DNA from 2 places in the Trichococcus sp. genome. Region 1 is predicted to be linked to the other one. Evidence: predicted binding sites of a transcription regulator. Region 1 holds the regulator's gene; the other holds the start of a gene.
The links. Region 1 encodes HrcA, which represses chaperone genes, less so after heat shock. Its sites were predicted from a motif close to TTAGCACTCNNNNNNNNNGAGTGCTAA; they were not measured.
Positions count from the first base shown of each region.

Region 2: groES (co-chaperone GroES) is a predicted target of HrcA. The motif match lies at 3,245-3,271, and genes of this name have one in related genera.

Region 1 covers NZ_JBSQPW010000006.1:3,549-10,857, reverse strand. The annotation lists gene ACTCCX_RS02440 (DegV family protein) at 1-814, opposite strand, end outside; gene truB (tRNA pseudouridine(55) synthase TruB) at 987-1,898, shown strand; gene ribF (riboflavin biosynthesis protein RibF) at 1,921-2,883, shown strand; gene hemW (radical SAM family heme chaperone HemW) at 2,884-4,014, shown strand; gene hrcA (heat-inducible transcriptional repressor HrcA) at 4,149-5,183, shown strand; gene grpE (nucleotide exchange factor GrpE) at 5,206-5,742, shown strand; gene dnaK (molecular chaperone DnaK) at 5,788-7,309, shown strand, end outside.
Region 2 covers NZ_JBSQPW010000029.1:15,224-22,532, reverse strand. The annotation lists gene ACTCCX_RS09155 (ABC-F family ATP-binding cassette domain-containing protein) at 1-1,095, opposite strand, end outside; gene ACTCCX_RS09150 (redox-sensing transcriptional repressor Rex) at 1,444-2,076, shown strand; gene ACTCCX_RS09145 (DUF4305 domain-containing protein) at 2,177-2,383, opposite strand; gene ACTCCX_RS09140 (lysostaphin resistance A-like protein) at 2,425-3,102, opposite strand; gene groES (co-chaperone GroES) at 3,299-3,583, shown strand; gene groL (chaperonin GroEL) at 3,613-5,226, shown strand; gene ACTCCX_RS09125 (metal-sensitive transcriptional regulator) at 5,563-5,844, shown strand; gene ACTCCX_RS09120 (MATE family efflux transporter) at 5,853-7,178, shown strand.

The sequences.
Region 1 (7,309 bases):
CCGGGCCGGCGTGGGTCATGACGCTGGCGCTGGCATAGGAAGTATACATCAGGGCGCTAGGGAACGCGGCCTTCAGCATATCGGTGATTTGGTTCGAATATTCCGACAAACCGACATGCGTGACGCCGATTGCTTCAACATCAAGGTATTTCCCTTTCAATTCAGCGATGATTTCTTCGTAGCGTTTTACAATCGCTTTTGTGCCACGGACTTTGACATCGGTAGTCAAGGCGCCGTCGATCATTTTCAGGTTCGCTTTGATGTTCAGCAGTGTTGTGATACGTCCCATCGTTTTTCCGATACGGCCGCCCTTGACCATGTTTTCCAGATTAACGATGCTGATGTAAAGCAAGGTGCGATCCTTTACGGCAGTGACCCGAGGCAATGTGTCCGCTACAGTCAAGCCTTCAGCGGCACATCTGGCTGCTTCCAATACTTGGAAGGCGGCGGCTCTTGCGCAAAATTTTGAATCGATTACGGTAACTTTACCATGGGCGAGTTTAGCCGCTTGGTGAGCAGAATTTACGGTTCCGCTTAGCGTTTCCGTGACATGGGTGGACAAAACTTCGCTGCCATCAGCTGTCAGCTCGTTGTATTTATCCAAAAAGGTCCCCATGGCCGGTTGGGATGATTTTGGTAATTCCTTGCTGCTCGTCATTTTTTCGAGGAACTCAGGTTTCGTTATGGTGATGCCGTCATAGTACAGCACGGTATCAATCATGGATGAAAGTGGAATGATTGTGATTCCATATTTGTCAATTTCTTCTGCGGACAATTCCGTTGTGGAATCGGTCACAATTTTGAAGTTTGGCATGTTGATTCTCCTTCGGTACAGTCTTATTTCTTTAAGCATAGCAGATTTTCAGGGAAAAGTAACGCAGATATCCTCCTCATCATAAGCATATTCTTCAAATCTTGATGTTTTTTCCTGTAGAATAGATTATGCTATAATAGGTTAGTTGCAGAAGAAAGTGGGTTACAAATATATGGATGGAATATTGCCTTTATGGAAAGAACGCGGCATGACAAGTCACGACTGCGTATTCAAGTTGAGAAAAATACTGAAAACTAAAAAAGTCGGGCATACCGGCACATTGGATCCGGAAGTTGATGGCGTTTTGCCGATCTGCATCGGGAAAGCCACAAAAGTCGTCGAGTTTCTGACGGACACGGATAAAGCCTATGAAGGGGAAATCACTGTAGGTGTCGCCACAACGACTGAGGACAGCCAAGGGGAGACGATTGCGAAAAAACCGGTCGATCAAGCTCTTTCATTAGCTGAAATCGATGCAGCGATGGAATCCATGATCGGCGAAAGCATCCAAGTTCCGCCGATGTATTCCGCGGTCAAGGTGAACGGGAAAAGGCTGTACGAATATGCCCGTAAAGGTTTGACTGTCGAAAGGCCGCAAAGGACCATTCTCGTCATGAGTTTTGAGCGGATTTCAGAAACCGTCTATCATGCAGAAGACCAAACCATGTCCTGGCGCTTCCGGGTCACCTGCGGGAAAGGGACTTATGTGCGGACGTTGGCTGTCGATTTGGGCGCTTCACTGGGTTATCCGGCTTACATGTCAAGCCTCACCCGTACCATGAGCGGATCCTTCACGAAGGCTGATTGTCTGACGCTGCAGCAAGTTGCTGAAGCAATGACAATCAACGAAATCGACGCACATCTGAAGCCAATCGACTCTGTATTCGAAACGTTTCAGCAGCTTGCGCTTGACGATGAACTGTGGGATAAAGTGAAAAATGGTGCAGTTCTGCCGAAAGAGGGACCTTTCGAAACAATGGACGGCCCGGTCCTATTCACCCATCAAGGCAAAATCGTGGCGATGTACGAACCGCATCCGACCAAAGCCGCATACATCAAACCCAGGAAAATGTTCCTATCATAATCAGCAAGGAGTTGCTTACGCAATGGAAATAATACATATGCATCATCCCTATGACCAAAAACTGATACCCGACGAGCAAATGGTGTTGGCATTGGGATATTTTGATGGGGTCCACAGAGGCCACCAAGAAGTGATCAAAAGAGCAAGGGAAGTTGCCGAAAAGAAGAACCTCAAACTTGCTGTCATGAGCTTCAATCATCACCCGAGCATTGTTTTTCAGAAAATGAACCCGGAAACGATGCAATATTTGTCCACCGTCAACCGCAAAGCCGAAATTCTCGAGGGCTTAGGCGTTGATTATTTCTTTGTCGTCTCATTCACATCGGCATTCGCCTCTTTACGGCCTCAGGAATTTGTCGACCAATACATTTGCGGGCTGCATGCTGCTGCAGTTGTCGCCGGTTTTGATTACACCTATGGTCCAAGAGAGACAGCGAATATGAAACTGTTGGTGGATTACGCGAAAAGCCGCTTCGAAGTCATCGAAGTTCCCGAATTGAAGAATGAAACCGAAAAAATCAGTTCCACGCACATCCGTGAAGCACTAGTCGAAGGGAATATGGAAAAAGCGAATGAATATTTAGGCTATGTGTATCAGATTGAAGGGACGGTCATCCATGGCGATGCACGAGGCAGGCTGTTGGGGTTTCCGACTGCAAATATCCAGATCGAAAAACACACTCGTCTACCAAGAAACGGCGTCTACATCGTCAGCATCCGAGTGAATGGAACCTGGTACCGCGGCACGGCTTCAATCGGGCACAACATCACTTTTGAAGCCGGCCGCGACAAAACCGTGGAAGTGTATATTCTGGACTTCGACAAAATGATTTACGGTGAGGACGTAGCTGTCAGATGGCACCATTTTATCCGCAGCGAAATCAAATTTTCCGGCGTCGACCAGCTGATTGCTCAGCTGAAAAGCGATGAAGCGGAAACGATCGCCTATTTTGAGGATCACCCATTGGATGAGGTGATTCTCTAGATGGCGGCGGCGTATTTGCACATCCCTTTCTGCGAGCACATCTGCTTCTATTGCGACTTCAATAAAGTATTTTTGGAAGGGCAACCGGTCGATGAATACGTGGATGCTCTGATAAAGGAAATGCACTTGTCGAAACAACTGCATCCAAAAGAAGAAATAAGTACGTTTTATATCGGCGGGGGCACACCGACGACCCTGAATGAGCGCCAACTCGAGAAACTCTTGAACGGGATCCGCAGCACCTATTCCTTGCCGAATGGCGCTGAGTTCACGATGGAAGCCAATCCGGAAAGTGTTTCCTTTGAAAAACTGAAAATCATGCGTGATTATGGAGTCAACCGTTTGAGCATGGGGGTCCAATCCTTCAATAACGACATCCTGAAAAAAATCGGCCGCATCCATACAGCCGAGCAAGTGTACACTTCCGTGGCTGATGCCCGCAGAGCCGGATTCGAAAATATGACCATCGATCTGATCTTCCGCCTGCCGAACCAAACGATGGCCGATTTTGAAGACAGTCTGAAAAAAGCCTTGGAATTGGATTTGCCGCATTATTCTATTTATGCCTTGATTCTCGAAAACAAAACGGTGTTCTATAACCTGATGCGTCAGGGGAAACTGCCGTTGCCTTCGGAAGACACAGAGGCAGATATGTACGCCCTTGCCATCGAGACGATGTCAAAAAATGGCAGGAATCAATACGAAATCTCCAACTTTGCGATTCCGGGTTATGAATCCCAACACAATCTCACCTATTGGAAAAATGAGTCCTATTTCGGTTTCGGGGCAGGTGCGCACGGCTATATCGATGGGATCCGCTACCATAATCATGGACCGATCCAACAGTATTTGGCGCCATTGCGCGAGAACAGTCTGCCGATTATCCGTCAGCAGCAATTGTCGAAACAGGAACAGATGGAAGAAGAGATGATTCTGGGTCTGCGTACGATGGTCGGCGTCAGCCAAAGACATTTTGCTGATAAATTCAAAACCCCGCTGTTGGACCATTATGCTTCCGTCGTTTCCGACTTGGTTGCGGACGGCCTGATTCTGATCGACGGCGACAGAATCCGTTTGACCCCCAGAGGTGTTTTCCTCGGTAATGAAGTATTCCGTTCGTTCCTGGTGTGAATGGGTTCATTGCCATGAGGTGCCAATAATGTTACGAAAAATGATTGTATTCCGTTGACAAAGCCTGTTGCCCATGATAAATTTATTTATGGTTAGCACTCATTGTGGTCAAGTGCTAAAGTGAGGTGAAAATCTTGTTAACAGAAAGACAGTTGCTAATTTTGGATTTAATCGTCAGGCATTACATCGAATTTGAGGAGCCGATCGGTTCGAAGACGCTCCTGAAGGAATCTTCGTTACCGTTAAGTTCTGCAACGATCCGTAACGAAATGATGCGGATCGAGGAATTGGGCTTCCTGGAAAAGATGCATTCTTCATCAGGCAGGATACCGTCCATCCAAGGCTACCGTTACTATGTCGATCAACTTTTAGGCAAAGAAAGCGAAGAAGTCGCTGAAGACGTCAAACAAACGATCAAACATGGGTTTCAGAATCCTTACCGGGAAGTGCAGCAGGTCGTCGAAAAGTCAGCTGAAATGTTGTCTTTCTTGACGAATTATACTGCTTTGGCGATTGGACCTGAAACAAAAGACAGCCGCTTGACGGGCTTCCGACTGGTTCCTCTCAATGAAGGACATGTGATGGCGATATTGGTGACTGATAAAGGACATGTGGAAAACCAGATTTTTTCTGTCTCGCCTGGCTTCTCAGCCGCTGAGATAGAAAAAATCGTCAACATCTTTAATCAGGAGCTGGTCGGCCGCACGCTGCAGGAGGTATTCATCAAACTGCAAACGGACATTCCGGTGATCATCCGGAAGTACGTCGACGCGAAAATCGATTTCACAGCGATCTTCAACGACATCGTGGCGAAGTTGGAGCATGACCGCTTCCATGTAGGCGGCAGCATGAACCTTCTGAACCATTTGGATGAAAGGATGGACAAGAATAAAGTCAAAGCCATTTTAAGCATGCTGAACGGGTCTCCCGACATCCATGCACTTTTTTCAAACCCCAACGAGGGCGTCGGCGTCAAGATCGGAACAGAATTGAACAATGAGCTTCTGCATAGTTTCAGCCTGATTACGGCTACGTACGACACAGCCGGCAACGGTAAAGGCCTGATCGCATTGTTGGGGCCTACCAATATGCCTTACAAAAAAATGATCAGCATCATGAAATTTATGCGCTATGAACTTTCTGATAGCTTGAATGATCTAAACAAATAAGCACGACAAAGGAGATTTTGAAGTGGACAATAACGAAGAATTAGTGGACCTGGAACAAACAACTGCCGAAACAACGGTTGCTGAAGGTCAAGAAGCGGCTACGGAAGCAACTGAGGTTGAAACCTTGAGAGCGACCTTGTCCGAAACGGAAGACCGGTTGTTGCGTCTGCAGGCAGAACTCGCCAATATCCAGAAACGCAACGCGAAAGAAAGACAGGATGCGGCAAAATACCGTTCGCAGTCACTGGCGCAAGAATTATTGCCGGTGATGGACAGTTTGGAGCGCGCATTAGCGATTGAAGTGGAAGATGAAAAATCTTTGAACCTGAAAAAAGGCTTGGAAATGGTCATGAACCTGTTCACGGAGGCTTTCGCGAAAGAGGGGATTTATGCCATCGATCCGATCGATCAGCCTTTCGATCCGAATTTCCATCAATCCATCCAAACGCAGCCGGCTGCCGAAGGCCAAGCGTCTGATACAGTCGTTGTGGTAGTGCAAAAAGGATATGCGTTAAAAGAGCGTGTATTGAGACCGGCAATGGTTATCGTAGCAGAATAATTTTATTGATAAACACAAAAATTTCAGATAGAGGGGAATAACATCATGAGCAAAATTATTGGTATTGACTTAGGAACTACAAACTCAGCAGTCGCTGTATTAGAAGGCGGAGAAGCTAAAATCATCCCAAATCCAGAGGGAAATCGCACGACACCATCTGTCGTTTCCTTCAAAAATGGCGAAATCCAAGTGGGCGAAGTTGCAAAACGCCAAGCAGTGACAAACCCGAACACAATCAGCTCAATCAAACGTCACATGGGTGTTGCGGGCTATAAAGTGGAAGTGGAAGGCAAAAGCTACACGCCGCAAGAAGTTTCTGCAATGATCCTTCAATATCTGAAAGGCTATGCAGAAGACTACTTGGGCGAAAAAGTTGATAAAGCCGTAATCACAGTTCCTGCTTACTTCAACGATGCACAGCGTCAAGCGACTAAAGATGCCGGAAGAATTGCCGGTCTGGAAGTGGAGCGTATCGTCAACGAGCCGACTGCCGCAGCTTTGGCTTACGGTTTGGACAAAACCGATAAAGACGAAAAAATTCTTGTATTCGACTTGGGTGGCGGTACTTTCGACGTTTCCATCCTTGAATTGGGCGATGGCGTATTCGATGTATTAAGTACAGCCGGCGACAACAAATTAGGTGGGGATGACTTCGACAACAAAATCATCGACTACTTGGTTGCGGAATTCAAGAAAGAAAACGGAATCGACCTTGCAAACGACAAAATGGCGAAACAACGTCTGAAAGACGCTGCTGAAAAAGCCAAAAAAGATCTGTCAGGCGTGACTTCAACCCAAATCAGCCTGCCGTTCATCACAGCTGGTGATGCTGGTCCGTTGCACTTGGAATTGACGCTTACTCGTGCGAAATTCGACGAAATCACATATGACTTGGTTGAACGTACAAAAGGTCCTGTGCGCCAAGCATTGAAGGATGCTGGTTTATCCACTTCCGAAATCGATGAAATCATTCTGGTCGGTGGCTCAACACGTATCCCTGCAGTCATCGAAGCAGTCCGTAAAGAAGCAGGCAAAGAGCCGAACAAATCCGTTAACCCGGATGAAGTTGTCGCAATGGGTGCTGCCATCCAAGGTGGAGTCATCTCCGGTGACGTAAAAGATATCGTACTATTGGACGTTACACCTTTGTCATTGGGTATCGAAACAATGGGTGGTGTGTTCACAAAATTGATCGACCGCAATACAACAATCCCGACTAGCAAGTCACAAGTCTTCTCGACTGCAGCTGACAATCAGCCAGCTGTTGATGTGCATGTTCTCCAAGGAGAGCGTCCGATGGCGGCCGACAACAAAACATTGGGTCGTTTCCAATTGACGGACATTCCGGCAGCACCTCGCGGCGTTCCTCAAATCGAAGTGTCATTCGATATCGACAAAAATGGTATCGTCAATGTTCGCGCTAAAGACTTGGGTACGCAAAAAGAACAAACCATCACCATCAAGTCTTCTTCCGGTCTGACTGACGAAGAAATCGAAAAAATGGTGAAAGATGCGGAAGCGAACGCTGAAGCAGACAAACTGCGCAAAGAAGAAGTTGAATTGCGCA
Region 2 (7,309 bases), on a different contig from region 1:
ATTCGGACCGACGATCGCGATGGCCTGCTGTTTGCGGATATCTAGGTTGATCGGGTCAGCCAGGACCGTATCCGCATAGCCGACCGCGCCATCTTCGAGCGTCAGTACGACGTTGCCGCTCTCTTTGGCGATCTCGAAGGAGAAGCGGGCGGAGCGTTCATCGCCTTTTGGCTTGTCCATCCGCTCCATCTTCTCAAGCCGTTTGCGGCGGCTTTGCGCCATCTTGGTCGTGGAGGCACGGGCCAGATTGCGGGCGACATAATCCTCCAATTTGGATATTTCGTCCTGCTGCTTCTCGTAAGCTTTCAGTTCCTGTTCCAGGCGGGCGGCTTTCTCGGTCAGATAATAGGAATAGTTGCCTTTGTAATGCTGGATTTTGTGGCGGCTGATTTCGTAGACTTCAGTGGCGACTTTATCCAGGAAATAACGGTCATGGGAAACGATCAAAAGCGAGCCGTTATAGCCAATCAGATAATTTTCCAGCCAAGCCAACGTGTCGATGTCCAGATGGTTGGTAGGCTCATCCAAAATCAGCAGATCGTTTTTTTCAAGCAGGATTTTGGCCAAGGCGAGCCTTGTTTTCTGTCCGCCGGATAATTGGGAAATCGGACGATGGTAATCTTCTTCATAGAACTGGAACCCGTGCAGCACCGAACGGATTTCGGATTCATAGCCGTAAGCGTTCTTTTCATGCAACGTATGCTGGAGAAAATCATAGCGCTCCAAAGCTTTTTGGTAGGCTTCTTCATCTTCGAGCAGGTCCGGATCGCCCAAAGCGAAAGCCGCTTGCTCAGCTTCCTTGCTCAATTGGATGAGCGGGGCAAAAATGGTCAACATTTCCTGCCATATTGTGTTGGAGGAATCGACCGCGCTGTGCTGATCCAAGTAGCCGATTGTAACATCCTTGCTCTTGGAAACAGAGCCTGCATCCGTCGCTTCGATACCTGCCAAAATCTTCAACAGGGTTGATTTTCCTGCTCCGTTTCGGCCGACGAGCGCAATGCGCGAATGGTCCTGAACTGTAATTTGAATATTGTCGAATAAGACGCTTGCCCCAAACAGGCGCGCCAAATTTTGTCCTTGCAGTAAAATCATATGTAGTGTCCTCTTTCTGAATGAATACTCGCAGTTATCCTTTCCATTTTATCACAGCAACCACTGATTCGATAGGGACAAGCAAAGTTATTGCTATATTCACGTAATTGTGCATGTGAAAAACATCTGTGGCTGCGCTTACGATTAGTAGTGTATTTCACATGTTGTTCAAATAAGGCTTCACAATCAAGTCCGGTTTCGAACAAATTAGTAGATTTTTCACAATCAGATGATATAATAGCTAATATAATATGAAAGTTTAAGTATGTGAACATACTTTTTAAAGTTTGTGCCAACTGGGCAAACAATATGAGGTACGAAATGAAGAGGAAAGAAGTGGAGAAAATAATGTCGACGAATGATATTCCAAAAGCTACGGCAAGGAGGTTGCCGATTTACCACCGCTATTTGCGTTTTTTGCATAACGCTGGTAAAAAACGTGTTTCATCCACTGAATTGAGCGAAGCAGTAAAAGTGGACAGCGCTACTATCCGCAGGGACTTTTCATATTTTGGTGCACTGGGCAAAAGGGGATACGGCTATGATGTCGAGTATTTGCTGGATTTCTTCAGTAAAACCTTGAACCAAGACCGTCTGACGAACGTGGCTTTGATTGGTGTAGGTAATTTGGGGCATGCCCTGTTGAACTACAACTTTCATGTCAGCAATAATGTGCGCATCAGTGCCGCATTTGACGTCAATGAAGGCATCGTCGGCAAAATCCTCAGCGGTGTACCTGTGTACCCGATGACGGATATGGTGGAGCAATTGCGCATCCAGCAGATTGATGTGGCCATTTTGACCGTTCCCCAAGAAGTGGCGCAGGATGCCACCAACCGACTGACCGAAGCGGGTGTTCGCGGCATCATGAACTTTACCCCGATCCGTCTTTCCGTTCCGGAAAATGTCCGCGTTCAGAATGTGGATTTGACGAATGAATTGCAGACGTTGATCTATTTCTTGGACAATGATATCGGCTGAGCAAAGTCGGCAGCCGAGTGGAAGAAAACGTAAAAAAGAAGGATGAGGGGACCTCAATCCTTCTTTTTTTTCAGGGCTGAACGAACCCGTTCAGCTTTTCTTAGTTTTTGTCGATGCTGTCCTTGATCTTCAGGTAGGCATTGAACATGCGCACGCCTTTCACGATATCACTTGTTGCGAACAGCACACTGATGATCGCCATGAATCCCCAGCCTGCAGTATTCACGGCATCGACTGCCAACGAGATGAAGAGGATTGCGAAAACGAATCGGATGATTACTTGAACTAATAGATTTTTTAAAGTCATGATATTCCTTTCTTTTTCCTAAATAGCGGGCAACGCGTGTCTTACGAAATGAGTTGGGACAGAATCGGCAAAGCGGATACGGCATTCATCAACGCATGCGCAATCATCGGAGCCGCTATGTTTCTTGTCCTGTAATAAAGGTAAGAGAACCATAGCCCCAGAGAGCCGTAAACCAAATAGTGCCCATCATTATGCGCAATCGCAAAAATCAAAGCGCTGATGGTGGCTGCGCCGACCATCCCGATTGCGTCAACCAGATGCGTGACAATCGCTTTTCGGAATACAAATTCCTCCATCACAGGTGCAAAGATGATAATGTTAAAAATAAAGAACGGGTAGCGGTTTGTCAAGTCCAGCAATACTTCGGTATTTTCGGAAACGACTGGCATTTTGAACAAAAGATACTCCACATTCATTGCAACGATCTGGATCAGGACTGCTCCCACGAAACCGAAGACTCCGGTCGTGAGCGTTCTTCCGATTGAGGCAGTCGGTTGATTCGTAAGACTATTTTGTGGGGTCCATTTTTTTCTGCTATTCCATGCTACCATAAGCACCGTTCCCAGGAAAGCGAAGAATAACGAGAGATTCATGGCAGCTGTGATACGATCTGGCTCCGGAATGAAAAAAAGCATGAAGACCGGCAGCAGTTGGGAAGCGAGATAGATGAGGATGATCTGTATGGCTAACGTTAACCTGGAACGAATTTTTTTATTCATATAGTAATAGTACCTTTCTGATAAAACTGACGTTGTTGCGCTTGATAAACAGTATAGCATAATAGCGCAAAAAAATAGAATCGGAAAAAATCGGCTTCCCTCTTGCAAAATAATTGGAGATTGATTAATATAGAAATGTAACTTAGCACTCCAACTCGACGAGTGCTAAAATGAACTTAATTTTGGAGGGATCATCTTGTTAAAACCATTAGGAAACCGTGTTATTGTAGAAGTTGCCAAAGAAGAGGAAAAATCTATAGGCGGCATCGTTTTACCGTCATCCGCTAAAGAAAAATCCCAAACAGGTACCGTTATTGCTGTGGGCGCAGGTCGCGTTACAGACAACGGCGTAACAATCGAAATGACCGTCAAGGCGGGAAATACTGTCCTTTTCGAAAAATATGCTGGCACAGAAGTTAAATATGCAGGCACAGAATACTTAGTGATCAAAGAAAGCGACATCGTAGCAATCCTGGACTAAAAATATAATTCATGAGGTGAATCGATAAAATGGCAAAAGACATTAAATTTTCAGAAGATGCAAGAGCAGCAATGCTTCGTGGTGTGGATATCTTAGCAGATACCGTAAAAGTGACTTTAGGACCTAAAGGCCGCAACGTTGTTTTAGAAAAAGCGTACGGTTCTCCATTGATCACGAATGATGGCGTGACGATCGCCAAAGAAATCGAATTGGAAGACCGCTTCGAAAATATGGGAGCGAAACTGGTTTCTGAAGTTGCTTCCAAAACAAATGATATTGCCGGTGATGGTACTACTACTGCCACTGTTCTGACACAAGCAATCGTTCGCGAAGGGCTGAAGAACGTTACTGCAGGAGCAAATCCTGTAGGAATCCGTCGCGGCATTGAGTTGGCGACACAAGCAGCTGTAAAAGGTTTAGCGGAAATTTCCCAAACCGTTAATTCGAAAGAATCAATCGCACAGGTCGCTGCTGTATCGTCTGGATCGAAAGAAATCGGCGAATTGATTGCGGAAGCGATGGAGAAAGTCGGCAACGACGGCGTGATCACGATCGAAGAATCAAAAGGGATCGAAACCGAGTTGGATGTTGTTGAAGGGATGCAATTCGACCGTGGTTATCTGTCGCAATACATGGTTACCAACAACGATAAAATGGAAGCTGAATTAGAAGCACCTTATATCCTGATCACAGATCGCAAATTGTCCAACATCCAAGACATCTTGCCTTTATTGGAACAGATCCTGCAACAAGGACGCCCATTGTTGATTGTTGCTGATGATGTTGACGGCGAAGCGTTGCCTACATTAGTATTGAACAAATTGCGCGGAACATTCAATGTAGCGGCAGTCAAAGCACCTGGTTTCGGTGACCGCCGTAAAGAAATGCTGCAGGACATCGCAATCCTGACAGGCGGTACAGTCATTGCTGAGGACTTAGGCTTGGAATTGAAGGATACTACCGTAGAACATTTGGGTCGCGCAGGTAAAGTTGTCGTAACCAAAGATTCCACAACCATCGTTGAAGGAGCCGGCGAAAAAGAAGCCATCGAACAACGTGTAGCGATCATCCGTGCCCAATCAGCCGAAACAACTTCAGAGTTCGATCGCGAGAAATTGCAGGAACGTCTTGCGAAATTATCCGGAGGCGTCGGCGTCATCAAAGTCGGAGCTGCTACTGAAACTGAATTGAAAGAACGCAAACTGCGTATCGAAGATGCTTTAAACGCAACCCGCGCCGCTGTTGAAGAAGGTATCGTATCCGGTGGTGGAACAGCTTTGATCAACGTTCAAAAACGCGTTGAAGCGTTGGAACTGATCGGCGACGAAGCGACAGGTGCTCGCATCGTAGCACGTTCATTGGAAGAGCCAGTGAGACAAATCGCTGAAAATGCTGGTAAAGAAGGTTCCGTTGTAGCCGATAAAATCAAAGGACTTGAAGTTGGTATGGGTTATAACGCCGCAACCGATGAATGGGTAAATATGATCGAAGCAGGAATTGTTGATCCTACTAAAGTGACACGTTCCGCTTTGCAAAATGCAGCCAGCGTTGCTGCCCTGATCCTATCGACAGAAGCGATCGTAGCCGACCGCCCAGCCCCAGCAACACCCCCAGCCATGGACCCAGGAATGGGCATGATGTAATAAAGGATACGATGAATCCCACTCTAGAAATCGAGCACTAAGAGGAAAACACCACCCCGACCCGGTTTTGGTCGGGGTGGTGTTTTCAGCTTAGGCGGAGATTTCTGGGATTCAGAGTTCAACTACACTGTGTGATGAATCCCACTCTAGAAATCGAGCACTGAACTCTACAAGCAGAAGGACCGAATGGCCAGAAATAGTTATCCGATCCTTTTTTTCTGCTTATTTTGTTGCAAATAACACAGTTTTAGTGACGAAGTTGATTCCTGATGAATTTTTCCATATAATTAATATGCCCTATGGGGGCATATTCTATATAAAAAAGAGGTGCGAGCTTTGTCTCATTCACAGGAACACAGGACAGACAGTTTGGTTAAACGTTTGAATCGGATTGAAGGACAAGTGGCGGGAATCAAAAAAATGATCCTCGAGGAGAAAGAGTATGCAGACATTATCATCCAGTTGAATTCGACCAGATCCGCCATCCAGAAAGTCAGTCATATCCTTCTGGAAGCCCAAACAGAGCACGCGCTGATGCATGTTAGTGAAGGTGCCGATTTGGATGATGAAATGAAGAAACTGCAAAAAGTGATTGCGCAATACAATAAGATGAACTAGGTGATAATATGGAAGAAAGCACTGGAAAGAGAATTCTTAATTTGGCAATCCCTGCAACAATCGAAAATCTGCTGCAGACGTTGGTAGGCTTCGTCGATACACTGCTGATAGCAAAGATAGGACTTATGGCTGTAACGGCAGTCGGCGTTGCCAATACGATCCTGAATGTTTATTTGGCGATATTCATAGCATTAGGTGTGGGAACTTCTTCCCTGATATCCCAGAAATTAGGGGCGAAGGATAGGGGAGGGGCTGTCCGAATTGCGGAACAGTCCACATTTTCGGCAGTGATCATCGGCTTGCTTTTTGGCTTGCTGACGCTTGCTTTTGGGAAGCCGCTTTTGGGGCTGATGGGTGCCGATGACCAAGTGATGGCTTATTCCACTGCATTTTTCTACATTGTGGGTGGCAATTCAGTCTTTTTAGCGGTCATGACCATTTTCGGAAGCATCCTGCGGGCATCCGGAAATACAAAGTCCCCGATGCAGGTCAGCGTAATCGTAAATGTATTGAATGTAGGCTTGGACTATATTCTTATTTTTGGTATCGGACCGATTCCAGCGCTTGGCGTTGTAGGGACTGCGATAGGCACAACAGTCGCAAGATTGTTGGGCTGCCTGCTGTTGTACAAACAGATAAGGAAGTCCTCGGTTTCATTCGAACTGAAATCCATTTTTGTAAAAAGTGATTATGCGCCATTGGTGAAGCTTTCTATTCCGGCAGCACTCGAAAGATTGGTCATGCGGGTGGGGCAAGTAGTCTATTTTGGATTGATCGTTGCGATCGGCGCAAAAACTTTTGCGGCACACTCCATTGCAGGAAATATCGAGAGCTTTGTGTATATGCCGGCGTACGGATTGGCCACCGCTGCCACCACCCTCGTAGGCAACAGTACAGGCGCATTGGATTTCAAGGAGGCAAAACGTGTCGCCGTCCTCTCGGCAGCATTTGGCGTGCTGGTCATGAGTTTCTTGGGGATCATTCTGTTTGTGGGCTCCCCTTATTTTGCCGAACTGTTCACCTCGGACGCTGAAGCAATCAGTCAAATCGTGACCGCCCTGAGAATTGATGCCTTCAACCAACCGGGACTTGCGATCAGCCTGATTACGACAGGTTCTTTGCAAGGGATGGGCGATACCAAATCGCCTTTGTACAGTACCGCTATTGGGATGTGGGGGGTGCGCATAATCGGTGTGATCTTTTTGGGGAAAATGTTGGGATGGGGGATTGCCGGCGTTTGGATCTCGATTGGAATCGATCTTTACATACGTTCGCTATTTTTGATTTACAGGTTCAGGAAAAATATTTCCGAGCAAAGCCGTTTGGCCCGTTAATTTATAACACTGAGAGCTTGAAAGCATCAGATTCATCCATAAAAAATCAAATGCAGACCCTGTTTCTAACAAAAATGAGGTCTGTATTTATTTTTTTATAGAAAAGGACGTTAAAGTATCCAATTTATTTA